4 regions of the Brachybacterium ginsengisoli genome follow, and region 3 is predicted to be linked to each of the others. Evidence: riboswitches for the same ligand, from Rfam matches in the RefSeq annotation. Region 3 holds a riboswitch; each other region holds the start of a gene.
What was found. Region 3 has a riboswitch for thiamine pyrophosphate ahead of CFK41_RS11050 (ECF transporter S component). Riboswitches for the same ligand answer to the same signal wherever they lie in the genome.
Positions count from the first base shown of each region.

Region 1: linked by a shared signal. The riboswitch ahead of thiC (phosphomethylpyrimidine synthase ThiC) and the one ahead of CFK41_RS11050 (ECF transporter S component) in region 3 are both predicted to bind thiamine pyrophosphate.
Region 2: linked by a shared signal. The riboswitch ahead of CFK41_RS02815 (bifunctional hydroxymethylpyrimidine kinase/phosphomethylpyrimidine kinase) and the one ahead of CFK41_RS11050 (ECF transporter S component) in region 3 are both predicted to bind thiamine pyrophosphate.
Region 4: linked by a shared signal. The riboswitch ahead of CFK41_RS04850 (YkoF family thiamine/hydroxymethylpyrimidine-binding protein) and the one ahead of CFK41_RS11050 (ECF transporter S component) in region 3 are both predicted to bind thiamine pyrophosphate.

Region 1 covers NZ_CP023564.1:1,744,818-1,752,495, forward strand. The annotation lists gene CFK41_RS07765 (DNA glycosylase AlkZ-like family protein) at 1-868, shown strand, start outside; gene CFK41_RS07770 (hypothetical protein) at 905-1,588, opposite strand; gene thiC (phosphomethylpyrimidine synthase ThiC) at 1,724-3,475, opposite strand; TPP riboswitch at 3,477-3,586, opposite strand; gene CFK41_RS07780 (SAM-dependent methyltransferase) at 3,694-4,455, shown strand; gene CFK41_RS07785 (DUF1846 domain-containing protein) at 4,471-6,021, opposite strand; gene CFK41_RS07790 (ABC transporter substrate-binding protein) at 6,415-7,678, shown strand, end outside.
Region 2 covers NZ_CP023564.1:654,780-662,457, forward strand. The annotation lists gene CFK41_RS02795 (HNH endonuclease signature motif containing protein) at 1-1,436, shown strand, start outside; gene CFK41_RS02800 (thiamine phosphate synthase) at 1,505-2,152, opposite strand; gene thiM (hydroxyethylthiazole kinase) at 2,149-2,925, opposite strand; gene CFK41_RS02810 (MFS transporter) at 2,922-4,274, opposite strand; gene CFK41_RS02815 (bifunctional hydroxymethylpyrimidine kinase/phosphomethylpyrimidine kinase) at 4,271-5,932, opposite strand; TPP riboswitch at 5,923-6,015, opposite strand; gene CFK41_RS02820 (alpha/beta hydrolase family protein) at 6,151-6,903, shown strand; gene CFK41_RS02825 (exonuclease SbcCD subunit D) at 6,963-7,678, shown strand, end outside.
Region 3 covers NZ_CP023564.1:2,468,076-2,475,753, forward strand. The annotation lists gene CFK41_RS11035 (hypothetical protein) at 1-743, shown strand, start outside; gene CFK41_RS11040 (M13 family metallopeptidase) at 781-2,805, shown strand; gene CFK41_RS11045 (hypothetical protein) at 2,802-3,368, shown strand; TPP riboswitch at 3,409-3,513, shown strand; gene CFK41_RS11050 (ECF transporter S component) at 3,559-4,140, shown strand; gene CFK41_RS11055 (ATP-binding cassette domain-containing protein) at 4,238-6,235, shown strand; gene CFK41_RS11060 (ankyrin repeat domain-containing protein) at 6,267-6,686, shown strand; gene CFK41_RS11065 (GNAT family N-acetyltransferase) at 6,635-7,162, opposite strand; gene CFK41_RS11070 (alpha/beta fold hydrolase) at 7,173-7,678, opposite strand, start outside.
Region 4 covers NZ_CP023564.1:1,103,205-1,110,882, forward strand. The annotation lists gene CFK41_RS04825 (methyltransferase) at 1-573, shown strand, start outside; gene CFK41_RS04830 (Type 1 glutamine amidotransferase-like domain-containing protein) at 601-1,233, shown strand; gene purQ (phosphoribosylformylglycinamidine synthase subunit PurQ) at 1,334-2,059, opposite strand; gene purS (phosphoribosylformylglycinamidine synthase subunit PurS) at 2,059-2,331, opposite strand; gene CFK41_RS04845 (MBL fold metallo-hydrolase) at 2,572-3,297, shown strand; TPP riboswitch at 3,358-3,466, shown strand; gene CFK41_RS04850 (YkoF family thiamine/hydroxymethylpyrimidine-binding protein) at 3,505-4,272, shown strand; gene CFK41_RS04855 (ECF transporter S component) at 4,269-4,934, shown strand; gene CFK41_RS04860 (ATP-binding cassette domain-containing protein) at 4,924-7,383, shown strand; gene CFK41_RS04865 (phosphoribosylaminoimidazolesuccinocarboxamide synthase) at 7,455-7,678, opposite strand, start outside.

The DNA.
Region 1 (7,678 bases), 720 kb from region 3:
CAGGGGATATCTCCAGGCCTCCGGGCGCTTTGCGCTGCACCGCGCAGCGATGGAGGCCTGGCCGGGAGATCCTCCGCCGCCGTTCGCCCAGCAGCAGGCGAAGTGGGTGGAGGCCAACGCCGCCGCGGCCGAGGAGATCCTGCAGACCCTCCGCTCCGAAGGGCCCCTGCCGCCCAAGGAGCTCCATGCGCAGTTCCCGGTGCCGCATCGCTCCGGCGGGTGGAACAACGACCGGAGCGTGGTCATGATGCTCGAGCGGCTGGCAGACCGGGGCCAGGTCGCCGTCTCCCACCGCGAGGGGCGGCTGCGCGTCTGGGACCTCGCCGAGCGGGTCTTCCCCGACGTCGCCGCCGTCCCGCTCCTCGAGGCGGAGCGGCGGCGGAACGAAGGCCGGCTCGCCGTGCTGGGCATCGCCCGGGCCGACGGCCCCGACTGCGATCCCGGTTTGGGGCAGGTGGGGGAGGAGGCTGTCATCGACGGGGTGCGCGGCCGCTGGCGTGTGGATCCCGCCCAGCTCGAGGAGACGACCTTCCGGGGGCGCACCGCCCTGCTCTCGCCCTTCGACCCCTTCACCTTCGACCGGCATCGGCTCAAGGAGCTGTTCTCCAGCGACTATGCCCTGGAGATGTACACGCCCGCGGCCCGGCGGCGATTCGGCTACTACGCCCTGCCGATCCTCCACGGCGACCGCATCGTCGGGACCGCGGACCTGGAGGCGGATCATGTCCACGGCGTGCTCGAGGTGCATGCCCTGCGGCAGGAGGGGACCTGGTCTCCGAGCGTGACCCGCGCCGTGCACGCCGAGATCCGCTCCCTCGCGCGCATGCTCGGGCTCGACGTCGCCGACGGAGCGCTCGAGGAGCGCTGAGCACCGGCGAGCCCTCCGCCAGCGCGGCGGGACAGCTCAGTCGGTGCCGGCGAAGGTCGCTGTGGTCAGCACGACCTCCTCGGGCGCCTGCTGGTCGATCGAGCGCCGCACCGTCCAAGCATCGCCCTCGATCGAGAAGGTGTTGCTGATGTCCTCATCGGTCAGCAGCTCCGAGCCGTCCGAGCAGGCGTACCAGCTGAAGTAGTCCTCGAAGTGCTCGGCGTGGTCGTGGGACACAGGATTACAGGTGACGTCGTCCGGCAGCGTGACCTGGATCGGCAGGGCGTCCTCGTTCGCCGGAAGGTCGGTGGCCGCGGCCTGCTCCGAGGTGAAGCTGATCCCGGAGCGGTCCGGGAGGCTGGTGATGCAGCGGGCGAGCCCGTCCTCCTCGACCTGGCATGCCAGGGCGCTCGCAGCGTTGGGGCCGCAGGTGAAGAACCCCTCTTGGTCCGAGTAGGGCGCCGGAGAGGGCTCGATCATGGCGCAGAGGTCGTCGATCTCCTGCACCTCCCACGAGTCGTCGATCCAGACGTGCTCGACGCCGGTGACCGGGGAGGGAGCCTCCTCCGAGGTGGTCTCCTCGGTGGTCGGGTCCTCGGTGGTCCTCTCCGTCGTCGTGCCGTCCCCGGCCGCCGGCTCGTCGGAGCCGGCGCAGGCGGCGAGGCCGAGGACCAGCACGGGGGCGGCCAGTGCGGCGAGCAGGCATCGGACCGTTCTCATGGTGTTCCCCCGTGGCATCACGACGATGGACTCCCCGCCGCTGCGATCGCCCGACCTCGGGCGGTCGCCCCCTGCGGCGGCGAGGAGACCAGTCGACCCCATCGGGACTGCGGTCGCAAGTTCCCGATCCGCTCCTCAGCGCTCGCGCGGGAGCGCCGGATCGGGCAGGTACACGGTGCCGCCCGCGGCGAGGAACTCCTCGGACTTCGCCGCCATCCCCGCACGGGCGATCTCGGACTGGTCCGCGGCGTTCCCGTAGGTGTCGCGGATGTCCTGGGAGAGCCGCATCGAGCAGAACTTCGGCCCGCACATGGAGCAGAAGTGCGCGGTCTTCGCCGGCTCGGCCGGGAGGGTCTGGTCGTGGTACTCCTCCGCCAGCTGCGGGTCCAGCGACAGCCCGAACTGGTCCCGCCACCGGAACTCGAAGCGAGCCTTCGACAGGGCGTCGTCCCGGGAGCGCGCCGCGGGATGTCCCTTGGCGACGTCCGCGGCATGAGCCGCGATCTTGTAGGTGATCACGCCGGTCTTCACATCATCACGATCCGGCAGGCCCAGATGCTCCTTGGGGGTGACGTAGCAGAGCATCGCCGTGCCGTAGCGGGCGATCTCCGTGGCCCCGATCGCGGAGGTGATGTGGTCATACGCCGGGGCGATGTCGGTGACCAGCGGGCCCAGCGTGTAGAAGGGCGCTCCCTGGCACAGCTCCTGCTGGCGCTCCACGTTCTCCCGCACCAGGTGCAGCGGGATGTGCCCCGGACCCTCGACCATCACCTGCACGTCGTGCGCCCAGGCACGCTCGGTGAGCTCCGCGAGGGTGTCGAGCTCCGCGAACTGGGCGGCGTCGTTCGCATCGACGAGCGACCCCGGGCGCAGCCCGTCCCCGAGCGAGAAGGAGACGTCGTAGCGGGCGAAGATCTCGCACAGCTCGTCGAAGTGCTCGTAGAGGAAGTTCTCCCGGTGGTGCGCGAGGCACCAGCCCGCCAGGATCGAGCCGCCGCGGGAGACGATCCCGGTGACGCGATCAGCGGTCAGCGGCACGTGGCGCAGCAGCACCCCGGCGTGGATCGTCATGTAGTCCACGCCCTGCTCGCACTGCTCGATCACCGTGTCGCGGAAGATCTCCCAGGTCAGAGCGTTCGCATCGCCGTCCACCTTCTCGAGCGCCTGGTAGATCGGCACCGTGCCGATAGGCACGGGGGAGTTGCGCAGGATCCACTCCCGGGTGGTGTGGATGTCGTCCCCGGTGGACAGGTCCATCACGGTGTCCGCGCCCCATCGGGTGGCCCACTCGAGCTTGGAGACCTCCTCGGCGATCGATGAGGTCACCGCCGAGTTGCCGATGTTCGCGTTGATCTTCACCAGGAACGCCTTCCCGATGATCATCGGCTCCGCCTCGGGATGGTTCACGTTCACCGGGATGATCGCCCGGCCCGCGGCCACCTCGCTGCGCACCAGCTCGACGTCGCACTCCTCCCGCAGGGCGACGAACCGCATCTCCGGGGTGATCTCTCCCCGTCGGGCGTAATGCATCTGGGTGACGGACCGACCCGCCCGGGAGCGCAGCGGATCCCGCCGTCGGCCGCCCCACTCGGCGCTGGCCTCCCCGCGACGGAGGGCGCCGCGCCCGTCGTCGGCGAGGCTGCGATTCCGCCCCGGGTAGGTCTCCACGTCCTCACGGTCGGCGATCCACCGCGAGCGCATCGGCGGGAGGCCCTCCTCGGGCTCGCATCCGGGACCGGCTGTGCGGTACACCCGCAGCGGCGGGTTCTCGGAGCCGTCGGGCGCAGGATCCTGATCGATGCGGGTGACGGGCACCCGGATGCCGTGCTCTCGGTCCTCGAGCACGTCGAGGTGGTGGGTGGAGTAGTTCTCGGGGCGTGCGGACATGGCGCTGCGCTCTCCTTCTTCCTTCGCCGGCATTACCCGGGCAGGTTCGGTCGGTACTCGGACAGCGACAGTCCGATCTCAGCCCGCTGCTGCGGGCACCCGAGGGATCGGCGCCGACCCTAACATCCGTCGCGGAGGGCTCGATCCGGCGTCCGTCATCGTCCGGCGGCGCCCGCAATTCCCTGGCCCCTGCCGCCCGGGCGGGGCACCATCACGGCATGGACTCCCCGGATGCACCTCCTCCCGTCGGCAGCGGATCGGCGCTGACCTACAACTCCCCGCTCTCCGCTGAACGCGCCGAGCGACTCGTCGACCGGCTCGCACGGGCCGCGCCGAGCGATGTGCTCGACGTGGGCTGCAGCTGGGCGGAGCTGCTGCTCGACCTGCTCGACGCCGTTCCCTCCGCCCAGGGCCTCGGGATCGACGAGCACGGCCCGGACATCGAGCGCGGCCGGGAGTCGGCTCGACGGCGCGGCCTCGAGGATCGGGTGCAGCTGGAGGCACGACCGGCGGACGAGACCCTTCCGCAGGCCGATCTGGTCGTGAACATCGGGGCGTTCCAGGCCTTCGGCGATGTGCCCACGGCGCTGAGCCGTCTGCGCGAGCTGGTGCGGCCACAGGGCCGCGTGCTGCTGGGCTGCGAGTACTGGGAGCACACGCCGAGCGACGTCGAGCTCGCCGCGCTGTGGGAGGGGACGACGGCGCAGGAGAGCCTCCTGCTGCCGGACCTCGTGGACGCGGCGATCGCCGCGGGGTTCCGCCCGCTGTCCACGCAGACGGTCACCCGCCAGGAGTGGGAGGACTACGAGTCCGGGCACATGGCGCCGCTCGAGCAGGGGCTGGCCGCGAACCCGGAGCATCCGCGGGCAGGCGCAGTGCGGGAGCAGCTCGACCAGCAGCGGACGATCTGGCTGCGAGGGCACCGCGACCTGCTGGGATTCGCCTATCTCGTGCTGGTCCCCACCGACGTCCCGGCCTGAGCCCTGGGGTGCGGATCAGCGCTTGTGGTAGAGCGCCTTGTGCAGGAACCGCGGCTCCGAGGTGACCGAGATCCCGAGGTTGCGGAAGATGTCCTCGTCCACGGTGCCCAGGATCGTGGTGGTGTGCACGTCGCAGCCGGCGAGGCTGCGCAGCTGCTCCACGGCCCGCCGGGCGCCCTCGTCGGTCGAGGCGGAGACCGACAGCGCGATCAGCACCTCGTCGGTGTGCAGGCGCGGATTGCGGCTGCCAAGGTGCTCCGTCTTCAGCGACTGGATCGGCTCGATCGAGGAGGGGGAGAGCAGCTGCACCGAGTCGTCGAGACCGGCCAGATGCTTCAGAGCGTTCAGCAGCATCGCCGCGGAGCAGCCCAGCAGCGGTGAGGTCTTCCCGGTGATCAGGGTCCCGTCCGCCAGCTGGATCGCGGCGCCGGGCTCGCCGGTGCGGGCCTCGACGGCGAGGGCGGGATCGACCACGGCCCGGTCCTGGGGCACACAGCCCGCCTTGGACATGACCATCCCGATCCGTTGGGAGACGACGTCGTCCTCGTCGTTGATCCGCTCGTGCATGAGCGCCTTGTAGTAGCGGCGGATGATCTCCTGCCGCGAGGCCTCGCGGCACACCTCGTCCGCGACGATGCAGTCCCCGGCGAGGTTCACACCCATGTCGGTGGGGGAGGCGTACGGCGAGCTGCCGGTGAGCTTCTCGAGCAGCGTGCGCAGCAGCGGGAAGACCTCCACGTCCCGGTTGTAGCTGGTGACCTGCTTCCCATAGGCGGCGAGGTGGAAGGGGTCGATGAGGTTCACATCATCCAGGTCCGCGGTGGCGGACTCGTAGGCGAGGTTCACCGGATGCTCCAGCGGCAGGTTCCAGATCGGGAAGGTCTCGAACTTCGCGTAGCCCGCGCCGATGCCCCGCTGATGGTCGTGGTAGATCTGCGAGAGGCAGGTGGCGAGCTTGCCGGAGCCCGGCCCCGGGGCGGTCACCACGATGAGGTCGCGCGTGGTCTCGGTGTACTCGTTGGCGCCGAAGCCCTGCTCGGACACGATCCGGGCGGTGTCCTGGGGGTAGCCGGGGATCACGGTGTGGCGCGCGACCTTCAGGCCCAGCCGTTCGAGGCGGTCGATGAAGGCACGGGCGACGTGGTTGGAGTCCTCCAGCTGGGTGACCACCACGTTCTCCACGAGGAAGCCGTGCTCGCGGAACACGTCGATGAGCCGGAGAACATCGTCCTCGTAGGGGATCCCGAGGTCGGCGCGGACCTTCTGCCGCTCGAGGTCCTTCGCGTTCAGGCACACCAGGATCTCGAGCTCGTCCTTGAGCCGGTGCAGCATCGCGATCTTGTTGTCCGGGGTGAAGCCGGGCAGCACGCGGGAGGCGTGGTGGTCGTCGAAGAGCTTCCCGCCCATCTCGAGGTACAGCTTGCCGCCGATCTCCTCGCGGCGACGCTGGATGTGGCGCGACTGGAGCTCGATGTACTTCTCGCGGTCGAAGCCGACCCTGCTCCCGGGGTCCTCCGGGGAGGGCGAGGTGGGCGAAGCGGGGGAGCGGGTATCCGAATCGGTCACCCCGGCACGCTAGCACCGACCATCGCTCGGGACCGTCTGGGAGGTCCCCGCCGTCGCCGACGGGAGGAGCGCCTCCAAGGACCTGCCGGTGGCGAGGACCGGAGAGCGCGTGGTGATACGAATCGATCGTGAGCGGGCGTCTCCGCTTGTCGCGGCGTGTCCGGTCAGCGGCGACGCCGGCGATGAGGGGGTGCGGGCCTCGTCCGTGAGCCCGCCGGGATCCCGTCTGGCCCTTGTGCTGTGCCTGATCGTCGGTCATGATGGCTCTCGCACGAGGGATCGCCGACGGCGGCGGCCCGGGAAGTGCCCCCACCTGCAGGCCCCTGCAGGATGCCCGACATCGATATCGATACGAATCGATCCGGCGCCGAGAGAGCGATGAGAGAAGAGACGATGATGTCGAATCACCCCAGTTCCAGCAGCCCTGCCAGCCCCGCCGATCCCGCCGTGAACGGTGCGCTCCGTCCCAGCCGCCGAGCGCTCGGCGCGTTCGTCGCCGTGCCGGGACTGCTCTCCCTCGCGGCCTGCGGAGGGTCCGGCGGCGGGTCCGGCTCCGGCGAGCCGTCGGTCCTGCGGGTGGTGGACTACTACAACACCCCGGCCGACGACGTCGTGATCCAGAAGACCCTCGAGACCGTGGCCTCCGATGCCGGCATGACGATCAAGCGGGAGAAGGTCCCCGGCGAGCAGCTCATCCAGAAGGTCCTGCAGATGAGCTCCTCGAAGACCCTCCCGGACCTGCTCATGCTCGACAACCCGGACCTCCAGGAGATCGCGAGCTCCGGCGCCCTCGTGCCCCTCGAGGACTTCGGGATCGACACCAGCGGCTTCAAGAAGGAGATCCTCGACGCCGGCACCTTCGAGGGCAAGGTCTACGGACTGGCCCCCACGGTCAACACCATCGCGCTGTTCTACAACACCGCGATGCTCGCCGACGCCGGCGTGGAACCGCCCACCACCTGGGACGAGCTCACCTCCGCGGCCAAGGCGCTCACCCATGACGACGTCTACGGCATCGCCTTCTCCGCGATCGCCACCTACGAGGGCACGTGGCAGTTCCTGCCGTTCATGTGGTCCAACGGCGGGGACGAGACCGACATCTCCACCCCCGAGGTCGCCGGTGCGGCACAGCTCTGGGCGGATCTGGTCTCGGACGGATCGGCCTCCAAGGGCGTCGTGAACTGGGGACAGGGCGATGTCATCGACCAGTTCAAGGCCGGAAAGGCCGCGATGGCCGTCAACGGCCCGTGGAACATCGTCGGTCTGCAGGAGGATGCTCCCGATCTCGAGTGGGACGTGGCCATCATCCCGGTGCCCGCCGAGGGCGACGACTCCGTCGCACCGCTGGGCGGGGAGGTCTGGACCATCCCGCAGACCGGCGACACCGAGAAGCAGAAGAAGGCGGCGGAGGTGCTGCAGGCGTTCGTCAGCGCAGAGAACCAGCTGACCATGGGCACCGCGCGCAACACCATCCCGGCCGACACGGAGGCGGCCAAGACCTTCGCCTCCGATCATCCCGAGCTCGCGACCTTCGTCGAGCAGGTCTCCACGGCCCGGTCCCGCACGGGGAAGCTCGGCACCGAGTGGCCCACCACCGCCAAGGCGATCTACACCGCGTTCCAGCAGGTGCTGGTCGACGGCGCGGATCCCGAGACCG
Region 2 (7,678 bases), 1.8 Mb from region 3:
ATGAGGGTGAGTACGAGGAGATCTGCGAGGTCGACTCCGTCGATGCCGCCCGTGCGGGGCTCGCGCTGAGGGTCACCAGCGGTGCCGCGACGTGGCAGCTGCGAGACGCCTATCAGGCGGTGCACCTGTTTCCGCGCTGCCTTGATCGTCTGGAAACCGGGGGGATGCCGACGGCCTGGTTCCAGAAGATGCTGAGGACTTCCCGCCCCCTGTCGGATGATTCTCGCAGGAAACTGGATATCGCCGTCTCGTCCTGGTCGCCGGATATCAGTCCCGAACGCTTCTTCACCCTGCTCAAGGCGCTCATCGCCCTGCTCGAACAGCGCGAGAACCGGCCGGACCCCGCGGCCGGCCTCCGCCGCATGGTGGAGCTCTTGCCGAGCGTCGAACCGGGGGTGGGGACGATCCAGGTCAGCGGTCCGATCCCCGACGTCCTCGCGCAGTGGAAGAGGCTCGACGAGTGCGCCCGCGCCGTCCAGGCCGCTCAGCGCGCCGCGCTGAAGGAGGGCACCGAGATCCCCCACGACCCCGACGGACGGGTCCTGGAGACAGGGCGGGCGCTGCCCCTGCACGAGCTGCGCTTCGCGCTGCTCGCCGGCGCCGACCTGGACCTCGAAGGAGTCGCGGTGCCGGCGGGGCGGTTCCGCCTGAACGTCATGGTTCCCGCGCTCACGCTGCTCGGAGCGTCGGACGAGCCGGGCATGCTCGACGGCACGATCCCGCTGCCGCCGTCGATGGCGCGCTCGCTCGCCGGGGGCGAGGGTGCCTGGTACCGGGTCCTCACCGACCCGACCAGCGGCGCGTTCCTGCCTCTACCGGCAGACAGGTACGTCCCCACCGCGGCGATGCTCGAGCATCTCCGGATCCGCCACAGCATGTGCGCGGTCCCGGGATGCACTCGGAGCACCTCGTGGGCCTCGGAGTGCGATCACATCGAGGAGTGCCACCGGGGCAATCCGGAGGTCGGAGGCCCGACGGAGGTCGAGAACCTTCACCTGCTGTGCTGGCAGCACCACCTCGACAAGACCACCGGCCTGCTGGACCCCACCCGCCTGCCCAGCGGCCGCACCGAGCCAGGCCGCACCCGGTGGGCGATCGGCCGGCACGGGGACGCCGTCACCGTGATCGATGACCTCGACACCGCGAGCATCCGGATCGCCGAGGACCTGGCCGACGCCTGGAGCTGCTTCCTGCGCGGCATCCGTTCCGCCGAACCCTTCGCCGACTCGGGTGCTGACCCGGTCGCCGACCCCGTCGCCGGCCCTCCGCCACCAGCTCCGGAACCGGACCGCGCCGGCCGCGTGATCCCGATGACGCCACCACCCGGCGACGACAGCGGACCTCCGCCCTCTCACCCGTCGCGAGACCGACGACCCCGTGGCAGCACCGAGATCCCCGAGGGGCCCTGGGGCGAGCACGGACCCCCACCCTTCTGACCGGTCGGCGTCGACCCCGGCGCACCACGCGGTGCCCCGGGGGCATCGGCGTGCCCTCGATCAGCAGCTCACGGTTCCGCGAATCCGGTGAGGACCTCGCGCACCACGGCGGCAGGGTCCGAGGCTGCCATCACCGCGCGCACCAGGGCCACCCCCGCCACCCCGGTGCCCGCCAGTGCGGCGGAGTCGGCGGGCGTGACGTCCCCGATCGCGACGATCGGCAGCGAGGATGCCGCGACCAGGGCGACGTACCCCTCGACGCCCAGCGGCGGTCGACCGGAGTCCTTCGTGGGCGTACGCCGGAAGGGACCCGCACCCAGGTAGTCGACCTGGTCGCGCACCGCTTCCGCCGCACGGACCAGGTCGAGCGTCCCGGTGGTGAGACCGATGATCGCCTCGGGGCCGAGCAGCGCCCGGGCGTCGGCGACCGGCAGATCGTCCTGGCCCAGATGCACCCCATGCACCGGCGCACCACGCAGCCGGGCCGCGAAGGCGATGTCCGCCCGGTCGTCCACCAGCACCCGGGTGACCGGATTCGCCGCCCGGACAGCCTCGGCCACCGCGACGACCAGCCCCAGAAGCTCCCTCGCGGTGGCCTCCTTGGCGCGCACCTGGACCACCCCGGCACCCTCCGCCGCGGCCTCCGCCGCGACCTCGACCGTCCGGCGGCCCGTCCCCGAGGTGACGAGATAGCAGCGCAGATCCAGAGCGTTCATCGTCCCACCTCGTCCAGTGCGTCCAGCAGATGCATGCGGAAGCTTCCCGGCCCGGTGGCTCGCCCGGCGGCCAGCTCCCCGGCCAGGTCCATCCACACGGTCGCGGCGAGAGCCGCCTCGAACGGATCGGGATGCACCGCGGCGCAGGCCGCGGTGAGGGCACCGAGCAGGCAGCCTGTCCCGGTCACACGCGCCAGCAGCGGCGAACCGCGCTCCACACGAACCCGTCGGCCACCATCCAGGACGAGGTCCACCTGCCCGGAGACCGAGACCGCCCCGCCGGTGCGGGCGGCGATCACGCTCGCGGCGTCCTCCGCGGCGTCGGCGTCGGCCGTGGAGTCCGCACCTCGGCCACCCGGACCGGCTCCCACCAGGGCCATCACCTCGGAGGCGTTGCCCCGCACCACGGCGGGACGGGACTCCACCAGGCGCCGCGCGAGCGGGGTGCGCACCGGCGCGAGGCCGATCGCGGTGGGGTCGAGCACCCAGGGACGGCCCTCCTCCACCGCCACCTCCACCGTGGCGGGAATGCCCTCCATCGCGTCGGTGCTCAGCGTGCCGAGGTTGATGGAGAGCGCGTCCGCGAGAGTGGTCACCGTCGGCGCCTCGGCCAGGGTCTCGGTCATCATCGGCCGGGCCCCGGCGGCCAGCAGACCGTCCGCGACCAGCGACATCGACACCGTCGCGGTGAGGCAGTGCACCAGCGGCGCCCGCTCCCGCACCGCGGCAAGGACCTCGGCGACCGGCGCGAGATCCCGGTCCTGCCCGGTCATCGCGCACTTCCCGCGGCGACCGTGTCGAGATCCGCATCCAGCTTCCGCGGAGCGAGGCGGGGACCGGCCGCGGCGCCGCCCATCAGCAGCAGCCCGCCCAGCACGATGAGCGCCAGCACCGTGCCGTGGCGCCCCAGCACCGGCTCGAGCAGCGGCACGTAGAAGGGGTAGAGCGCCGGCAGCACCAGCGAGAGGCTGTACCCCGCGCCGTAGCCGGTCGAACGCAGCGAGGTGGGGAACCGCTCGGAGAGATAGGCGGCGATCGGGCCGTACGCGGAGACGGTCACCACCTGCAGCAGCGCAGCGCAGGCCGCGGCGGTCACCAGGGTGGGCGCGGTGACGGCGAGCCACCACAGCAGCGGTCCCGCGACCGTCGCGGCCCCTCCCCAGAGGATCAGAAGACGGCGTCGCCCCACCAGGGTGGACAGATGTCCGGCCACCGCCATCACCACGGCCTGCGCCACGGAGGCCAGCCCCATCACCACCGGCACCGCGATCGGGGCCAGCGGGGCATCGGTGGTGAGACGCTCGGTGAGCAGCAGCACCGTGGTGTAGGTGAGCAGCCACAGCCCCGTCATCAGGGCGAACACCTGCCAGAACACGCGCGACCAGGAGCCGGAGAGCAGGCTGCGCAGGCCAGGGTCGGCACCGTCGGCAGGAGCGCTCGGCCGCCGACGGAACAGCGGCGCATCGACCACCTGGCGCCGGTAGTACAGCAGCATCCCCAGCGAGAGCAGCGACCCGAGCGCGAACAGCACCCGCCAGCCCCAGGCCGCGTAGTGCTCCGGGCCCAGCAGCGCGAGCAGGCCCGCGACCGCGAAGGCCACGAGCGCCTGCGCCCACGGCGCCATCGACAGGATCAGACCGCTCATCAGGCCGCGCCGCCGCGGCGCCGACCACTCCATGGCCAGAGGGATCGCAGCCGAGTACTCCCCGGCCACGAAGATCCCGCACAGGAAGCGCAGCAGCAGGATCAGGGCGACCGTGCCGGCGCCCAGCAGCTGATGCGTGGGGACGGCGGCGATCGCGAGGGCGCACAGCGCGGTGCCGGCGATCGCGATCCTGGTGGTGCGCGTGCGGCCCAGACGGTCCGAGATCCGCCCGAACACCACGCCGCCGACGGGCCTGCCCATCAGCATCGCGATGATGATCAGCGCCCCGGTGGACGCCGTCGCACCGGGTCCCGCGATGACGAGCATCGCCGGGGCCAGCGCCGTGACCGGCAGGAACACGTGGATGTTGTCGACCAGGTTCCCGGCCACCCCGGCACGCAGCGCGGCCCGGCCCTCCGGCGGCAGGGCACGATCGACGGAGCGGTCGGAGGCGACGGATGCGGCGGGGAGGCTCATCGGGACACCCCCGCCGTCTGGAGCGCCGGTGCGTCGGCCCAGGCACCGCCGGGATCCACCCGCCGTGCCTGCTCGAAGAACTCCAGCTCATGGCGGCAGGCGAGCAGGAAGGCGCGGGCCGCCTCTGCCCGGACCTCGGGCGCGGCGGTATCGAGCTCCTGCTCCACCACGGCCAGCGCGCCGCGCACCCCCGCGACGAAATCCGGGTCGCGATAGGTCAGCAGCCAGGCCGCATAGGGGTGATCCGGCGCGACATCCGGCAGATCCGCCCCCACCTGGGCGTAGAGCCAGAAGCAGGGCAGCGCCGCGGCGGCGGCCACGACGCTCGGGGAACCGAGCGCGTGGGCGAGCAGGAAGTCGGTGTAGGCGCTGGTCACGGGGCCGACGGGAATGGTCGCCGCCTCGCTGCGACCGGCCGACCAGTCACGGTGCAGCTCCATCTCCACGGCCAGGCAGTTCCGGGAGGAGGCGGCCCAGAACTCGCGGGCCTCGGTGCGGGCGGAGGTCTCGGCGAGGGCGGCCAGTGCGCGGGAGTAGCGCACCAGGTAGTGCGCATCCTGCGCGAGGTAGAAGGAGAACTGCGCCTCGGGGAGGCAGCCGTCCACCAGTGCCCGCACGAACCCGGACTCGGAGATCTGCTGCGCCAGCGGCGCTCCCGCTGCCCACAGCGCCTCTGTCCAGGGGCCGACGGGCGCGACCGCCGCCGGGGTGGCGGGACCGTCGGCCGGTGCCACCAGCAGCTCCGGGACCTCCCAGCGCTCCGCGACGGCGTCGGCCGGGAGCCAGGGCGCGGCGGAGCCCGCCGCGGAGAGCCGACGGGAGCGGTGGGAGTGGTCGACCGGGCCATGCCCGCCGCCCACCTGCAGCGCCGCGCCATGGTCGACGGCCTCGTGCAGCCAGTCGGTCACCCAGGCCAGCGCCGCGGCGGGGGAGTGCCCACCGCCCAGGCGCGTGGCGAGAGCGGCGGCGAGGGAGCAGCCCGTGCCGTGGGTGCTGGTGGTGTCCACCCGGGTCGAGGGCACGCGGTGGCGGGAGCCGTCGGCGCCCACCCAGGTGTTCGCGACCTCGCGGTCCTCGAGATGGCCCGTCTTCACGATCACGCTCACGCCGGTGCGCTCCGCCCACTGCGAGGCCTGATCGAGGGCTTCGCGCTCGGTGCGGGCGCGGGGCGCTCCGGTGAGCACCGCGAGCTCGTCGATGTTCGGGGTGACCACGGTGGCCAGGGCGCAGAAGCGGATCATCGCCCGCTCCGCCTCGGGCTCGAGCAGGCGGTCGCCGCTGCTGGCCACCATCACCGGGTCGACCACCAGCACGCGCGGCGGATGCTCCCGCACCCAGGTCTCGACCGTCTCGATGACCGCGGCGGTGCCGAGCATGCCGGTCTTGACGGCCTCGAGGGCGACGTCCTCCCCGACCGCCTCCAGCTGCGCGGTGAGGATGCTCGTGGGCGGGACATGGATGTCGCGCACGCCGTGCGTGTTCTGGGCGACCACTGCGGTGATCACGGCCATGCCGTACCCGCCGGCGGCGGTGATCGACTTGAGATCCGCGGCGGTGCCGGCGCCCCCGGTCGGATCGGTGCCGGCGATCGAGACCACTCGCGGCAGCGCCGGACGATCGAGGGCAGGCGGAAAGAGGGTGCAAGGATCCGAGCTCATGCGGACATCCCTTCGCTAGTACGAACTAGATCAGGTTCCACGGGTGTGATCTCAGCGCCGACGGCGCACCCCGTGTCCACCGGCGAGTGTAGGTCAGGGGCCACGACGGCCGTCAGCGATGGTCACAGAGGGACATCGTGCGGAGGGATCCGGCTCCGGTGCGTCATCGCGGTGCTACGGTGCAGCGATTCAGACGGATCCGGAAGAGGTGCTGAGCGATGGCCGAAGCAGTCCGATTCCCGAGCTCCCGAGGCCCGGAGCTCGCGGGCGTGCTGGAGACGCCTGAGGGCGAGGCCCGCGGCTGGGGCCTGGTGATCCACGGATTCACCCTCGGCAAGGACTCACCGGCGGCCTTCCGGATCGCGCGCGGTCTCGCGGCCGAGGGCATCGGCATGCTGCGCTACGACTGCCTGGGCCTCGGCGACTCGGACGGCGAGTGGGGAGACGGGTCCTTCACCGTGAAGGTCGACGACACCGTGCGCGCCGCACAGTTCCTCGCCGATCGCGGCACCCCGCCGGAGCTCCTGATCGGCCACTCCTGGGGCGGCGCGGCCGCCATCGTCGCCGCCCAGCAGCTGCCGAGCGTGCGCGCCGTGGTCACCATCGGCGCCCCCTCGGACCCGGCGGGCGTGGAGCGGCACTACGACTCCGTGGCGGACCGCGTGGTGGAGGAGGGCACGGCCCCGTGGCTGATCGGCGGCCGGAAGCTGACCCTGAAGCGGGACTTCGTGGAGGACGTGCGCGGGTCGGAGCTGATCACGCAGGTGCGCACCCTGGATCGTCCGCTGCTGGTCATGCACTCGCCGACCGACGCCACCGTCGACGTCGACAACGCCAGCGCGATCTTCCGCGCCGCGGAGCACCCGCGCAGCTTCATCTCGCTGGAGGGCTCCGACCACTTCCTCACCGCGGAGGGCCAGGCCGAGCGCGCCGCCCGGATCATCAGCGCCTGGGCCGATCCGTACCTGTAGGCGTCCACACCGAGGCGTCGGATCCTTCGCGTGTGGGCTCCCGCTCGTAGGCTCGGGGCATGAAGATCCTGCACACCTCGGACTGGCACCTGGGCCGCACCCTGCACAAGGTGGACCTGCACGAGCACCAGGCCGCCTTCCTCGACTGGCTGGTCGAGCTGGTCCAGGCGGAGCAGGTCGACGTGGTCGTGGTGCCCGGCGATGTCTACGACCGCGCGGTGCCCGCCGTGAGCAGCGTGTCCCTGCTGGACCGGGCGCTGGCCCGCCTCGCGGACACCGGCGCCACCGTCGTGCTCACCTCCGGCAACCATGACTCCCCGGAGCGTCTCGGCTTCGGGCGCTCGCTGATGCGGGCCGGCATCCACCTGCTCACCGACGTGCCGGGGATCGAACATCCCGTCATCGTCGAGGACGAGCACGGAGAGGTGCTCTTCTTCGGCCTGCCCTACCTCGAGCCGGACCGTGCGCGCACCGAGCTGGTCGCCGAGGGCGAGCCGCCGCTGGCCCGCAGCCACGAGGCCGTCACCCGTGCCGCCCTGGACCGCGTGCGCGAGCGCGCCGCCGCGCATCCCGGCGCCCGCACCGTCGTGCTCGCCCACACCTTCGTCAGCGGAGGCGAGGCGAGCGACTCCGAGCGCGACCTCGCCGTCGGCGGCGTCGACTCCGTGCCCGCCGGGGTGCTCGGCGGCATCGACTACCTGGCCCTCGGCCACCTGCACGGCTGCCAGGACCTCTCGCGCACGGTCGGCGCACCCGCCTGGTACTCCGGCTCCCC
Region 3 (7,678 bases):
ACACCGGCCACGACCATCCGCCCACCGGCGCGGACCTCGTCCGGGATCTCGTCAAGGGACTGTCGATCCAAGCGCTGCTGATCCCCGCGGTGGGCGTCGTGCTGCTGCTCGCGATCCTCCCCGTCGCCCCGCTCTCCCCGGTCACCCTGCTGCTCGGCATCGGCCTCGGCGCCGCCCAGCTGATCTCCCTGATCGCCACCAGCCTGTTCGTGGCCCGCACCCGCACCCAGCTGGCCGTGAACCCCGGCCTGCTGGCCGTGCGCAGCGTCGTCGACGAGCTGCTGCGCGTCGCCGCCGTGCTGCTCGCGATCCTGCTGTGGCCGGCGGACATCCGCTCGGAGCTCGGGATCTGGGTGGGCGCCGGCTGCGCGCTGGTGTGGCTGATCCTCGCCACCGCGCAGACGGTCACCACCCGGCAGCGGATCGCCCGCCCCGGCGAGTGGTCCGAGGAGGCGATCTCGACCCTGCTCGCGCACCGCGTCGGCGCCCGCTCCACCGTCGTGATGCGACTGCTGGACGTGCTCGGAACGGTCATGTTCCAGGTCGGCGCCACGGTCCTGGTGATCCTCTCCCCGGTGCTCGTGATCGGCACCGTCGTGCTCTCGATCGGCGTGGGCCTGTCCACGCTGGTGCTGCACCGCCGCCCGCCGGCCGGCCGCTCCCGCAGCCCCTGGGCCTACGCGCCCTTCGGGCTCGGGCTGCTCGCCCTGCTGCTCGCCGTGTTCGGCCTGAACGTCCTCTGACCCGCCGTACCCCCTCCACACCTCGCAGGAGCCGATGATGACCACTGCCCCCTCCGCTCGCCCCTCCGGCCTCTCCCTCGACCAGGTCGACGAGTCCGTCCGGATCCAGGACGACCTCTTCGGGCACGTCAACGGCCGCTGGCTCAGCGAGCACGTGATGCCCGCTGACCGCTCGAGCGACGGTGCCTTCCACGCCCTGCGCGACCTCTCCGAGGAGCGGGTGCGGGAGATCGTCGAGGAGGCGGCGGCCGACGTCACCTCCCGCGACCCGCGCGCCGAGCAGGTCCCCGCCACGGACCATGACCGGGTGGGCGCCCTGTACCGCATGTTCATGGACACCGACGCGATCGAGGCCGCCGGGGTGGGCGTGCTCGAGGACCTGCTGGGCACCGTCGCCGCCGCCGCGGACCTCGATCAGGTGGTGCGGGTCATGGCCGCCCCGGACTCCGGCGCCTCCGCACTGCTGGCCTACGTCTGGACCGACGACATGGACTCGACGAACTACCAGGTCAAGATTCATCAGGGAGGCCTCGGCCTGCCGGACGAGTCCTACTACCGCGAGGAGCACTACGCCGAGATCCGCACGGCGTACGTCGAGCACCTCGCGAACCTCGCCCGCCTCGCCGCCCTCCCCGGACGCGAGGGCCTGGTCGCCGGGAGCGCCGAGGACCTCGCCGCCGCGGTGATGGGCTTCGAGACCCGCCTCGCCGCCTCCCACCTGGACGTGGTGCGCCTGCGGGACCGGGAGAAGTCCTACAACCCGATGGATGATGCGCAGCGCCGCGAGCTGGCGCCGGCCTTCCCCTGGGACGCCTACATCGAGGGCACCGGTGCGCCGGCGAAGGCCTTCGAGGTGGTCTCGATCGGCCAGCCCGAGTTCGTCACCGCCGCCGCGGAGCTGCTGGCCGGCGAGGACCTCGCCGTGCTGCGCACCTGGCTCTCCCTCCACTCCGTCGCCTCCTACGCCCCGTACGGCCCCGCCGCCCTGGTCGAGGAGGACTTCGACTTCTCCGGTCGGACCCTCTCGGGGGCAGAGGAGCTGCGCGACCGCTGGAAGCGCGGCGTCGCCTTCGTCGAGGGCGTGGTCGGCTTCGCCGTCGGCCGCGAGTACGTCTCCCGCCACTTCCCGGTCTCCCACAAGGAGCGCATGACCGAGCTGGTCGACGCACTGATGGCCGCCTACCGCACCTCCATCGAAAGCCTCGAGTGGATGACTCCCGAGACCCGTCGGAAGGCGCTCGCGAAGCTCGAGAAGTTCATCCCGAAGATCGGCTATCCCGATCAGTGGCGCGACTACGACGGGCTCGAGATCGTGCCCGGCGACCTGGTCGCCAGCGCTCGTGCCTCGCGCCGCTTCGAGGCCGCCTTCGAGTTCGCCAAGGTGGGCGGGCCGATCGACGAGACCGAATGGCACATGACCCCGCAGACGGTCAACGCCTACTACAACCCCGGCCGCAACGAGATCGTCTTCCCGGCGGCCATCCTGCAGCCGCCCTTCTTCGACGCGGAGGCCGACGACGCCGTGAACTTCGGCGGCATCGGTGCGGTCATCGGGCACGAGGTGGGCCACGGCTTCGACGACCAGGGCTCGAAGTACGACGGCGACGGCAACCTGATCTCCTGGTGGACGCCCGAGGACCGCGAGGCCTTCGACACCCGCGCCGCGCAGCTGATCACCCAGTACTCGACCCTCTCCCCCCGGGAGCTCGACGACTCCCACCGGGTCAACGGAGCCCTCACCATCGGTGAGAACATCGGCGACCTGGGCGGTCTGTCCATCGCCGTCAAGGCCTACCTGGCCAGCCACGACGAGGAGCAGGTCGCCGCCGAGATCGACGGCTTCACCGGCCTCCAGCGCGTGTTCTGGTCGTGGGCCACCGTGTGGCGCGGCCGGAACCGGGTCCAGGAGGCGATCCGTCGCCTGGCCGTGGATCCCCACGCCCCGATGGAGTTCCGCTGCAACACCGTGGTCGGCCACCTCGAGGAGTTCCACACCGCCTTCGGCGTGGTCGAGGGCGACGCGATGTACCGAGCCCCCGAGGAGCGGGTGAGCATCTGGTGAGGCCCGAGGCGCCCTTCTACGTGGGCCGCACCCGGCCCTCGGCCATCGGCTGGACCCGGATCGGGCTCACGCTGCTGGCCGGGGCCGTGCTCGCGCTGATCATGGCCCAGCGCTCCACGGCGCTCGGCGTCCTGCTGGTGGTGGCGCTCTTCGCAGCCCTCGCGCTGTGGACGTGGATGGGTCAGTGGACCCGTTTCATCGTCGACGAGCACGGGCTGACGGTGAGCCTCGGCGGCTTCCTGCCGCGCCGGGCCTGGCCGCTCGAGGACTTCCGCACCGTGCAGCTGCGCGAGCTGCCGCGGTCGACGGTGGGCGTGACCCTGGGCGGCTACGGCTGGCGGCGGGGCCGCGCGAGCACCCCGAAGCTCGCCGAGCTGACCCCGGTCGGCTCCCGCAAGGTGTTCACCCTCGATGACCTGCAACGTCCCTACAGGATGCTGGTCACCCGCGAGGGCACGATGGTCGAGATCATCGGCCGGGGGACGACGCAGTACATCCTCTCCCCCGAGGACCCGCACGCGACCGCCGACGCCGTCGACCAGGCGATCCGCGCACGACGCTGACCGGACGAGCGGACCCGGTCGCGTAGACTGGTCGATCGTCATCCACTGACAGGGGAGCACCGCAGGGTGCTGAGAGTGCGCGCAGGCGCAGACCCTCGAACCTGATCCGGCTCGCACCGGCGTAGGGAGTCGGGATTTCCGTGGGGGCACCGCCGGTGCCCTGCGCCCCTTCCACTGGGAAGGAGAAGTGATGACTCGTTTCCGTACCGTGGACCTGCTGGTCACCGTGCTGATCGGGGCGGCCTTCGGGGTCGCGTTCCTGGGCTACGGCCAGCTGTACACGCTCATCGGTCCGCTCACCGCGGCGTTCAAGCCCGCCGAGGGGCTGCTCGCAGGGATCTGGTTCCTGCCCGCGATCCTCGCCGGTCTCATCGTGCGCAGGCCGGGCGCCGCCCTGCTGGCGGAGATGATCGCCGCCGTGCTCTCGATGCTGCTGGGCAGCCAGTGGGGCTGGGGCACCGCGATCTCCGGTCTCCTGCAGGGCGGCGGCGTCGAGCTCGCCTTCCTGCTGACCCGCTACCGCCGCTACACCCTGCCGGTCGCGATCCTGGGCGGCGTGCTCGCCGCCCTGCTCGAGTGGGGCTGGGAGAGGTTCGCCTACTACCAGGAGATGAGCTGGGGCTTCTCCGGCGCGATGCTCGGGTTCTTCCTCATCTCCGGGGCGCTGCTGTGCGGCGTGCTCGGCTGGGCGGCGACCCGAGCGCTGGTCGCCACCGGGGCGGTGGACTCCCTCGCCGCCGGCCGGGAGCACGCCCGGACCGTCGCGGTCTGACCGGGAGGCCACGATCCCCGCGCCCCGCTCCTCCGTCACGACCGGTCACCAGCTGACCGGTCTGACCTGGCGACCCCTGACCCGGCGGGAGCCGACGATCGCCGGGCTCGACCTCGCGATCCCCGCCGGGCAGCGCGTGCTGCTCGCGGGCGCGAGCGGGAGCGGGAAGTCCACGGTGCTGCGTGCCCTGGCCGGCCTGCTCGATCCGGAGGACGGCGAGGGCACGGGCCTGCTCCCGCCGCCGCAGCGAACCGGCGAGCGGGGCCTGCTGCTGCAGAACCCCGCCCACGCCCTGGTCGCCGCGACCATCGCGCGGGATGCCGCCTTCGGGCCGGAGAACGCGGCCCTGGACCGACCGGAGATCCACGAGCGCGCGGCGGCGGCCCTCGCCGCGGCGCAGGTGGGTGTGGAACCCTCGCGCGCGCCGCTCGACCTCTCCGGGGGCCAGCAGCAGCGGGTGGCACTCGCGGGCGCGCTCGCCCTGGACCCGGATCTGATGCTCCTGGACGAGCCCACCAGCATGCTCGACGCCGACACCGCCGCTCTCGTTCGCGAGGCGGTCCTGAGTGCGTGCGACCGCTCGCGCTCCACCCTGGTGGTCGCCGAGCACCGCCTGGAGCCCTGGATCCCCCATGTGGACCGGCTGGTGGTGCTCGGCGCACAGGCGGAGGTGATCGCCGACGGCGACCCCCGGGCGGTGCTGCGCGAGCACGCGGCGCTGCTGCGGCAGGAGGGGGTGCTGGGCGCGGAGCCGCCGAGCACGGAGACGGCGACGGCAGGTCCCGTGCTCGCCTCGCTGCAGGGCGTGACCGTCCCGGCGCGCGGCCTGCACGAGCCGCTGGGCCTCGAGGCCCGGGCCGGCCGGATCACCGTGCTCACCGGCCCGAGCGGCGCCGGGAAGACGAGCCTGCTGCGCGCCCTTCTGGACCCGGGCGAACCCGCCACCGGCGCCGTCACCCGGCCGGAGCCCGAACAGACCGCCTTCGTCCCCCAGGATCCCGAGCACTCCTTCGTCGCCGCGACCGTGGGCGAGGAGGTCCTCGCCTCCCCCTGGGCCGCTGATCCCGGGCTCGCCGACGAGCTGCTCGAGCGGGCCGGTCTCTCCGCGCTGCGCGGCGCCCACCCGCATCGCCTCTCGGGCGGCGAGCAGCGCCGGCTGGCGATCGTCGCGGCGCTCGCGCAGTCCCCGTCGCTGCTGGTCCTGGACGAGCCGACCGTCGGCCTCGACGCCCGCCGCCGCGCCGCGGTGCTCGCGCTGCTCTCCGAGGCCGCCTCCCGCGGCTGCGCGGTCCTGGTCGCCTCCCACGATCCCGAGCTGATCGCCCGCGCCGACCACCGCACCGAGCTGCCCGCCCCGGATCCCGCCGGTCCTCCCCTGACGCCGCGCCGCCGGATCCCCGCGGACGCCCTGAACCCGCTGACCCTGTGCCTGATCGGGATCCTCGCGGCGATCGGCTCCTTCGCCGTCCAGACCTGGCAGGGCGGTCTGCTCGCGCTGGTGCCGACGGTGCTGCTGGCCCCGCTCGCGGTGCGCACCCTGCGCGGCGGGGTGCTGCGCCTGCTGCCGATCCTGCTCTCCGCCGCCGGGCTGGCCTGGACCACGGCCCTGCTCGGCGACGCGCCCGCCCTCTCCGGCGAGGCCTGGCTGGTGGGCCTCAAGGAGGCCGCGAGGATCACCGCCTTCGTCGCCCCCGGGGTGCTCGCGCTCGGCGGCGTGGCGGCGACGCCCCTCGGAGACGCGCTCGCGCAGCGGCTGCGGATGCCGGCCCGACCGGTCGCCGCCTCGGTGGTGGCGCTGGTGCGCGTGGGCCACCTGGGCCGGCAGTGGGAGATGATCCTGCGCACCCGGATCCGCCGCGGTCTGGGCACCGCCCGTTCGCCGCGGCTGCTCGCGGGGGCCACCCTCGCCCTGCTGGTGGACACCCTGCGCGGCGCCGAGCAGCAGGCCCTCGCCATGGACTCCCGCGGCTTCGCGACCGCCTCCCACCGCACCTGGGCCGAGCCCAGCCCCGTCCGTCCCGTGGACCTGTGGGGGCTCGGGATCGCCGTGCTGCTGCTGCTCTGGCCCGCTGCCGCCGAGCTGCTCGTGGGGTGAGCACGGCCTCGGCGCCTCGTATCCTGGCCGGATGAACGACACCGCTGATCCGACCGGTCCCTCCGAGGACGAGGCCGTCATCGCCCTCGCCGCCTCGATGCTGGACGCCGCCCGTCAGGGCGACGCCGCCGCCCTGCTGCCGCTGCTGGACCAGGGCGCCCCGGCGAACCTGCGCGACAGCGCCGGGAACTCCCCGCTGATGCTCGCGGCCTATCACGGCCACGCCGAGCTGGTCCGCGAGCTCGTCGCCCGCGGGGCCGACGTGGACCTCCAGAACGATCGCGGCCAGACCCCACTGGCCGGGGTCGCCTTCAAGGGCTTCACCGAGGTCGCCTCCGTGCTGCTGGAGGCCGGGGCGGATCCGGACCTCGGCGTCCCGAGCGCCCGAGAGACCGCGGGCTACTTCGAGCGGGCGGAGATCCTCGCGATGCTCGGGTCCTCTCCGGCCTGAGCGGGCCGGCGCACCATCGCGACGTGCTCGATGCCGGCCTCCCAGAACATCTCGCTGACCGTCTCGAAGCCCATCGAGGCGTACCACTGCTCGAGGTAGGCCTGGGCGTCGATGTGCACCTCCGCGGCGGGAGCGGTCTGTGCGATGTGGGCGATCGCCGCCTCCATGAGAGCGCGGCCGTGGCCGCCGCGGCGGTGGTCCGCCCGGACGGCGACCCGGCCGATCCGCGCGGTGCCGTCCTCCTCCGGCAGCACCCGCAGGTGTGCGATCGGCTCGCCGGTCAGGCCCGCCCGCTCGGCGAGCGGACCGGGGACCTCGAGCCACATCACGGTGGTGGAGGCGTCGAGCTCGCGCCCGTCGAGGTCGGCGTCGGTGGCCTTCTGCTCGAGGGTGAAGACGTCCTGGCGGAGCATCGCGAGCAGGTAGAGGGTCCGCGGATCGATGTCGGCGAGCGCGGAGCGGTGCAGTACGGGCATGCCCGTCAGATTACTGCCGCTCGCCGGGTGCTGCGTCCACCATCGCTGCGACGGCCTCGCGCCAGATCTCGCCCATGAGCGGGCCGCCGTGGCCCTCCTCCTCGACGATCCTCAGCTCGCTGCCCCGCCAGGCCCGATGCAGCTCCCAGGCGGTCAGCGCCGGACCGGAGACGTCGCGTCGGCCGTGCACCAGCACGCCCGGGATCCCGTGCAGACGGTGCATCCCGCCCAGCAGCCCGCTGCCGGGTGCGGCGCCCCAGGGCACGGCCCAGTCGGCGACGAAGCCGTCGTGGGCCCAGTAGTGGGTGACCAGGCGCACGAAGCCGCGGGCATGCTCGCTCACGGGCTCGTCGTCCGGCTGGGCGTGCGGCTGGGACGGGCCGCCCGCCCCGATCGCTATGTGCGCGTCCTCCCAGCGCATCCAGGCCCGCACCGCCAGGTCGACGAGCACGGGGTCCTCCCCCGTGACCATCCGACGGTAGGCCTCGACGAGGCGCAGCCGGTCCGGGGCGCGGT
Region 4 (7,678 bases), 1.4 Mb from region 3:
GCTCACGAGCTGCCGCTGCGGGGGAACGGGGCCGTGTTCGGCGCCGCCACGGCCGACGCCGGCAGCCTCCTGCTCCTCGACGCCCTGGACCGCGCTCTCGGGGGCGGAGAGCTCGACGGGGTCGGCGAGCCCGGCGGATCCGCCCGGGCGATCGACCTCGGGAGCGGGAACGGCCTGATGACCGCCTATCTCGCCGTAGCGCTGCCCGACGCCTCGGTGCTCGGCACCGACCTCGACGCCGACGCGGTCGCGTCCACCGCGTCGACCCTCGCCGCCGCCGGCCTGGACCGCGCGGGTGTGGAGGTCTCCTGGGACGACGCGGCCTCCCTCCAGGAGGACGCAAGCGCCGACCTGATGCTGCTGAACCCGCCCTTCCACGACGGCACGGCGGTCGATGCGACCCTCGTCCAGGGCCTGCTCGACGCCGCCGCCCGCGTGCTGCGCCCTGGCGGGCAGCTGTGGTTCGTGCACAACTCCCACCTGCGCTACCGCCCCGAGCTCGGAGCGCGGTTCGCGACCGTGGAGCAGCGCGCCCGCGACCGCCGCTTCACCGTGCTCAGCGCGGTGCGCTGACCCGCGCGGCCAGGAGGCGGGAGCGGCATGAGGATGTACCTGTCGTCCTACCAGCTCGGCGAGCACGGAGAACGACTGCGCACCATGGTGCGCGGTGACCGACGAGGACTCGTGATCGCCAACGCCCTGGACGGCTGTGCCGACGACCGCCGGGAGGCGGACACCCGACGGCAGATCGCCCTGCTCGCGGAGCTGGGCCTCACGGCGAGGGACCTCGACCTGCGCGAGCACGACGCGAGCACGATCCGGAACGCCGTGGGCGCTCCGGACTTCCTGTGGATCCGCGGCGGGAACGTGTTCACCCTGAGGATGGCGCTGGCCCGCTCGGGCATGGACGAGGTGATCCTCGAGGGTCTGCGCGAGGACCGCTTCGTGTACGCGGGCTTCAGCGCCGGCGCGTGCGTCCTCGCGCCGTCCCTCGCCGGGCTCGAGCACTGCGATCCGGTGGGCCCCTGCATCGCCGAGCACGGCGGGGTGAGGTACGACGGTCTCGGCGTGCTCGATCGACCCGTGGTCCCGCACCTGGACTCGCCGCGTCATCCGGAGACCGAGCTGCTCGGCGAGGTGGCCCGCCGGTACGAGGCGGCCGGCACGTCGTACTGGGCCCTGCGGGACGGCCAGGTGCTGATCGTCGACGGAGAGGACTCACTGGTCCTCTGAGCGGCGCCGTGGCGGCGGTGGTCCAGCGGCACCCCTGCGACGAGCGCCGCCCCACCCTGGTGGGCGGGACGGCGCTCGGGAGATGGTGCGCTGGGGGTGGTCAGGCCACCATGCTGCGCAGCACCGAGGTGAACATGGCCAGGCCGTCGATCCCGGAGCGGGTGCCCTCGCCGGGCTGGTCCGGGCCGAAGCCGGCCTCGACCGCGTGCTCGGGATGCGGCATCAGGCCCACCACGTTGCCCTCGGCGTTGGTGATGCCGGCGATGTCGTGGCGCGAGCCGTTGGGGTTGGCCTCGAAGCCGGCGGGACCGTGGGAGGCGCCGGCGACGTAGCGGAAGACGACCCGGCCCTCGGCCTCGAGCTCGGCGAGGGTGCGCTCGTCGGCCACGTACTGGCCGTCCTGGTTCTTCAGCGGGATCCGGATGACCTGGCCCGCGTCGTACCCGGTGGTCCAGGCGGTGCGGTTGTTCTCCACCGCGAGGGGCTGGTCGCGGCACAGGAACGAGCGGTGCGCGTTCTTGATCATCGCACCGGGCAGCAGATGGGTCTCGCACAGGATCTGGAAGCCGTTGCAGATGCCGAGCACGGGCATCCCGCCCTTCGCCGCATCCACCACCTTCTCCATCACCGGGGCGAAGCCGCTGATGGCGCCCGCACGGAGGTAGTCGCCGTAGGAGAAGCCGCCGGGCAGCACGATCGCCTCGACGCCCTGCAGATCGTCCTCGCCGTGCCACAGCGCGACCGGCTCGGCGCCGGCGATCCGCACCGCGCGCAGCGCGTCCCGGTCGTCCAGAGTGCCCGGGAAGGTCACCACACCGATGCGCATCAGGCCTGCGCCTTCCCGTGGGCCGCGTCCTCGACCTCGATCGCGACGACGTCCTCGATGACCGGATTGGACAGCAGCGTCTCGGCGGCCTCGCGGAGGGTGGCGAGCACCTGCTCGGTCACCTCGCCCTCGACCTCGAGCTCGAACCGCTTGCCCTGGCGGACCGAGGCGATGCCCTCGAAGCCCAGACGCGGCAGCGCGGCGGCGACCGCCTTGCCCTGCGGGTCGAGGATCTCCGGCTTGGGCATGACGTGGACCACGACACGTGGCATGGGTGCTCTCCTGGGGGACGACGGCCTCGGGGCGGGCCTGACGGACGAGTGCTGCGGGACGATGCGCCGTCGGCGCCCGGGGCGGCCGACGGGACGGACCCGACCCGCTCATCGTACCGATCCGTGGCGTCCCCGCGGGGGACCGCCCACCGTGCGATCGGCCTCCTCGCCCGAGCACTGGGCAGGAGGCGGCGACGGCGATAGGTTCGGGACATCCACGACCCCTTCCGGGAGGAACCGATGAAGATCCGCCACCTCGTCCACTCCTGCCTGCTCGTCGAGATCGCCGGGCGGCACCTGCTCGTCGATCCCGGCGGCTTCAGCGCCGAGGCGGTGCGCGCGCTCGGACCCGAGGCGCTCTCCGCCCTGGACGCCGTGCTGGTCACCCACCAGCACCCCGACCATCTCGACCGGGACCTGCTGGACGAGGTGCTGGCGCTGGCCCCCGGGATCGTGGTGATCGCGGAGCCGGAGACCGCCGCCCAGCTGACCGAGGCGGGGGAGGGCGCACGCCCCGTGCCGACCGAGCGGGTGCTCCCGCTGCGCGCCGGTGAGCTGCACGAGCTGCCCGCGCTGGACGGCGAGGACGCCGTGCGGATCCGCGCCGTCGGCGGCCGTCACGCGATCATCCACCCCGACATCCCCCGCGTGGGCAACTGCGGTCTGGTCCTCGAGGCGGGGGGCGGCCCGCGCCTGGGCATCACCGGCGACTCCCTCGAGCCGGTGCAGGAGTTCCACGGCATCGACGTGCTCGCCTTCGCCGTCGTCGCCCCCTGGTCGAAGGTGGCCGAGACGATCGACTTCCTGCGCGCCGTGAACCCGGTGCTCGCGCTGCCGGTGCACGACGCGGTCGCGAGCGCCGCCGGTCGCCCGATCTTCCTGCGCCAGTCCACGAACCTCGCACCGGAGGGCACCGAGGTGCGCGACTGGGGCGCCGATGCGACCGTCGAGGTCGGCGGGGCCTGATCCCGGGGAGAGCCGCGGTGCGGACCGCCCTGCTCCGCGCCCGACGGGCCGGGGTACGGTGGCTGCGTGCACGGGAGTCCGGTGAGCCGGGCTGAGAGGGAGTTCTCCAACTCCGACCGTAGAACCTGATCCGGATCATGCCGGCGCAGGGAGCTCCGCCGAGCGAAGGTCGCCGGGTGCCCGTGCCTCCGTCGAAAGGCACCGGACATGGCCCCCACACCCGTCGGCACCCCCGCTCCGCCCACCGCGCCCGGCGGGCGCCCCGATCCCGCTGCGACTCCCGATCCCACCGCGACTGCCGATCCCACTGCGTCTCCCGATCCCGCTGCGTCTGCCGATCCCACTGCGACTCCGCTCGGATTCGGTGTCGGCGCCCGGCTGACCGCTTCCGTCATGACCGAGGACTACGCCCGCGTGCTGACGGGCATCCTCTCCCGCCTGGACGACACCGGGCTGGTGCACGAGACCGGGGACGTCTCCACCTATGTGGGCGGCCACGAGAGCCAGCTGCAGCGCTATCTGATCGACCTCGCCGAGGACCTCGCGCGCACCGAGCACCACGCCTCGCTCGCGGTGACCCTGTCCCGCGGCTGCCCCGGCGAGGTAGCCTGCGAGCTGCCCGGCGGCGCAGGACCCCGCAGCACCGAGGTGCCCGCTCCCCGCCGCACCGGCCGGTACGCCACCGCCGAATGGGCGCTGTACCCGCTGGCCGACCAGGTCTCCGCCGACGGCACCGCCCCGGACCACATGCGCGACATCTACGCCGCGATCGACCACGCCCGCGACCTCGGGACCTTCCGCGGCTCCGCCCACTTCGTCACCCGCCTCGAGGGCGACATCGGCGACGTGATCGCCACCGCGGTGGCCGGATGGCTGCTGGTGGGCCGCAGCGTCCAGCACGTCACCAGCCATCTCACCCTCTCCCTGAACAGCCCCTCCCACGAGGTGCGCGAGCTCGACGGGGCGACGCGATGACCGCCGCCCCGACCGCACGGACCTCCTCGACGGAGCCCGCCGCACGCCGCTCCCGCCTCTCGCTGCGGGAGATCGTGCTGGTGGTGGTGCTCGGCGTGGTGTTCGGCTTCCTCTACTGGGTGTTCGTGCAGGCCTGGAACGCGCTCGCGATCGCGATGGGACCCGCCGGCGACCTCGCCCAGCACGTCCTGTTCGGGTCCTGGCTGCTGGTGGGACCGATCGCGATCATGATCCTGCGCCGCCCCGGCGTGGGGATCCTCGCCGAGATCCTCGCGGCCGTCATCGAGGTGATCTTCCTGGGCAGCCCCGTGGGCCCGCTGCTGGTGCTCGCCGCGGCCCTGCAGGGCATCGGCAGCGAGCTGCCCTTCGCCCTGACCCGCTACCGCCGCTACGGCTGGGGCGTCTTCGCGGCCTCCGGGGCCCTCGGCGCGGGTCTGGTGTTCTTCTGGACCGCGTACCGGATGGGCTGGTACGGGCAGGATCTGCTCACGCTGCGGCTCGGGGTGCAGGTGCTCTCCGGGATCGTGCTCGGCGGACTGCTGGCGCGGGTGATCGTGCGCGCCCTCGAGCGCACCGGGGTGCTCGCGAACTTCGCGATCGGCGCCGCGTCGACCGGCGAGGGCGCTGAAGCTGACGGGATCCCGCAGCGTCGTGTCCGCTGAGCCGAGGACCGTCCCGGAGAGGATTGCGCCCGCCCGGCCGGAGCCGTCGGCGCCGGTCGTCGAGGCGCGGGATCTCGAGATCGTGCTGCCCTCCGGCGCCGGCGTCGGCCCCTTCACCGGGACGATCCGCTCCGGGGAGCAGGTGCTGCTGCTGGGACCCAGCGGCAGCGGCAAGTCCACCCTGCTGCGGGCGCTCGCCGGAGCGATCCCCGCCCACCAGCGCGCCCGGGTCACCGGCACGGTCCGCGTGGGCGGGATCGACCCCATCGCCGACGGCGTCGTCGCCGCCTCGCAGGTCGTGGGCGTGCTCGGGCAGGATCCGGCCGACGGGGTCTGCCTCCCGCAGGTGGCCGACGACGTCGCGCTCCCGCTCGAGAGCCGCTGCGTGCCGCCGGAACGGATCGGCGAGCAGGTGCACCGAGTCCTCGTGGACGCGGGGATCGGCGACCTCGGCGACCGGAACGCCGCGACCCTCTCCGGCGGGCAGCTGCAGCGGGCGGGGCTCGCCGCGGCCGTGGCGGCCCGGCCCCGGCTGCTCCTGCTGGACGAGCCCACCGCGATGCTCGACGCCGACGGGGTGCGCGCGGTGCGCGAGGCCGCCCGCGCTGTGACGGCGGGCGGCGAGGTCGCGGTGCTGCTGGTGGAGCACCGCCTCGACGACTGGGCGGGGGAGCGCGGCGTGGAGGGGCTCCCGCCGCGTACGATCGCTCTGGACGCCTCCGGCCGGGTCCTCGCCGACGGCCCGACCGGGGACGTGCTCGCCCGCCACGGCGCCGCCCTGCGCGAGTCCGGCTGCTGGCTGCCGCGGGAGATCGAGGAGGACCTCGGCCCGGAGGTGGGGCCCGACCTCGGGCACCTGCCCATCCCGGACGTCGGCTCGTCGGCCGAACGGGTCCCCGGCGGGGCCGGGCCCGCCCCGGTGCCGGGCGACACCCTGCTCACGGTGCGCGGGGCGGACCTCGGCCACCAGGGCCGCACGGTCCTCTCCGGCGTGGATCTCGCCGTGCGCGCGGGGGAGCTGCTCGCCGTGGTGGGCCGCAACGGGGCCGGGAAGTCCACGCTCCTGGGGGCGCTGTCCCGCCTGGATCCGCCGCTGCACGGCACGGTCGAGGGCGCCGCTTCCGGTCTGGTCTTCCAGCGCCCCGAGTCCCAGTTCGTCGCCGACACGGTCCTCGGCGAGCTCGTCGCCTCCGGCGCCGACCCCGCACAGGCCGCCGAGATGCTCGTCCGGCTGGGGCTCGAGGAGCTGCAGGAGGCGAGTCCCTTCGCCCTCTCCGGCGGGCAGCAGCGCCGCCTCTCGATCGGGGCGATGCTGCTCGCGCAGCGGCCGGTGCTGCTCGCCGACGAACCCGGCTACGGCCTGGACCGTGCCGCCACCCGCACCGTCCACACGCAGCTGCGGGAGGCGGCCGCGGCCGGGCACGCCGTGGTGGTCGCGACCCACGATCTGCGACTGGTGGAGGCGGCCGACGCGGTCGTCGTCATCGCCGACGGCCGCCTGCTGGGACCGATGCCCCCGGCGACCCTGCTGCAGGACGAGGCGCTGCGGGAGCGCGCAGGGCTCTCGGCGGGCGCGGGGTCGGGGGCGCACCGCGGTCCGGGCGAGAGCACCTCGCGGACGGGAAGCAGCACTCGGACCGAGCCGTCACGCGCCGAGTCGTCCCGTTCCCAGCAGCATCCACCGCTCGACGGCGCCGGCGGGAGGTCGCGGCGCGGAGCCCCGCTCGCCGGACGGAACCCCACCGTGCTGCTGGCCCTGCTGACGGCCCTGAGCATCGTCTGCATCGCCCTGACGCGGCCCGCGCCGCTGGCCGTGCTGTATCTGCTGCTGGTCCTCGGGGCGATGCTCGGCTGCCGCCTCGGTCCGCTCCGCCTGGCTCGGGCGCAGCTGCCCTTCGTCGTGTTCGCGCTCGGGGTCTTCCTGGTCAACGTGCTCAGCCGACCCGGCCACGAGCCCTGGCCCGAGCTGCCGGTACGGATCACCGAGGAGGGGATCGTGCTCGGCACGGCGCTCGCGATGCGGGCCCTGGTGATCGGACTCGGGGCGCTCGTGGTCTCCCGGGCCACCGATCCGCGCAGCACCCTGGTGAGCCTGCGCCAGCACGCCCGGCTGCCGGCCCGCTACGCCTATGCGCTGCTGGCCGGGCGACGTCTGCTGGACGAGCTGCCCCGCCGCTGGGAGACGATCACCCGAGCGCACCGGGTGCGGCTGCCGCTGGAGGCCGACGGGCGCGTGTCCCACCTGCGCCTGCGGCATCGGCTGCGCTGCGCGTTCGCACTGCTGGTCGACGCCATCCGCAGCGCGGACCGCATCGCCTTCGCCCTGGAGGCGCGCGGACTCGGGGACGGGCCGCGCACCCTGTGGCGGCCGGTGCCGCTCGGCGGAGCTGACGCGGCGCTCGTGCTCGGCGTCGCGGCCGCGGTCGCCGCCGTGCTGATCCTGGTCTGAACCGGCCCGGGCTCAGACAGCCCGGGCCCGGACTGTCGATGCTCTGACAGCCCGGGCCCGGACGAAGACGCTCAGAAGCTCTGACCGGTGAGGCGCTCGTAGGCCTCGACGTACCGGGAGCGGGTCTGGGCGACCACCTCGGCGGGCAGCTCGGGCGGGGCGAGGGCCGAGCCCTTGGACCAGCCGGAGGCGGGAGAGGTCAGCCAGTCCCGCACGAACTGCTTGTCCAGGCTCGGCGGGGTGCGGCCGGTGGTGTACGAGTCCACGGACCAGAAGCGGCTCGAGTCCGGCGTCA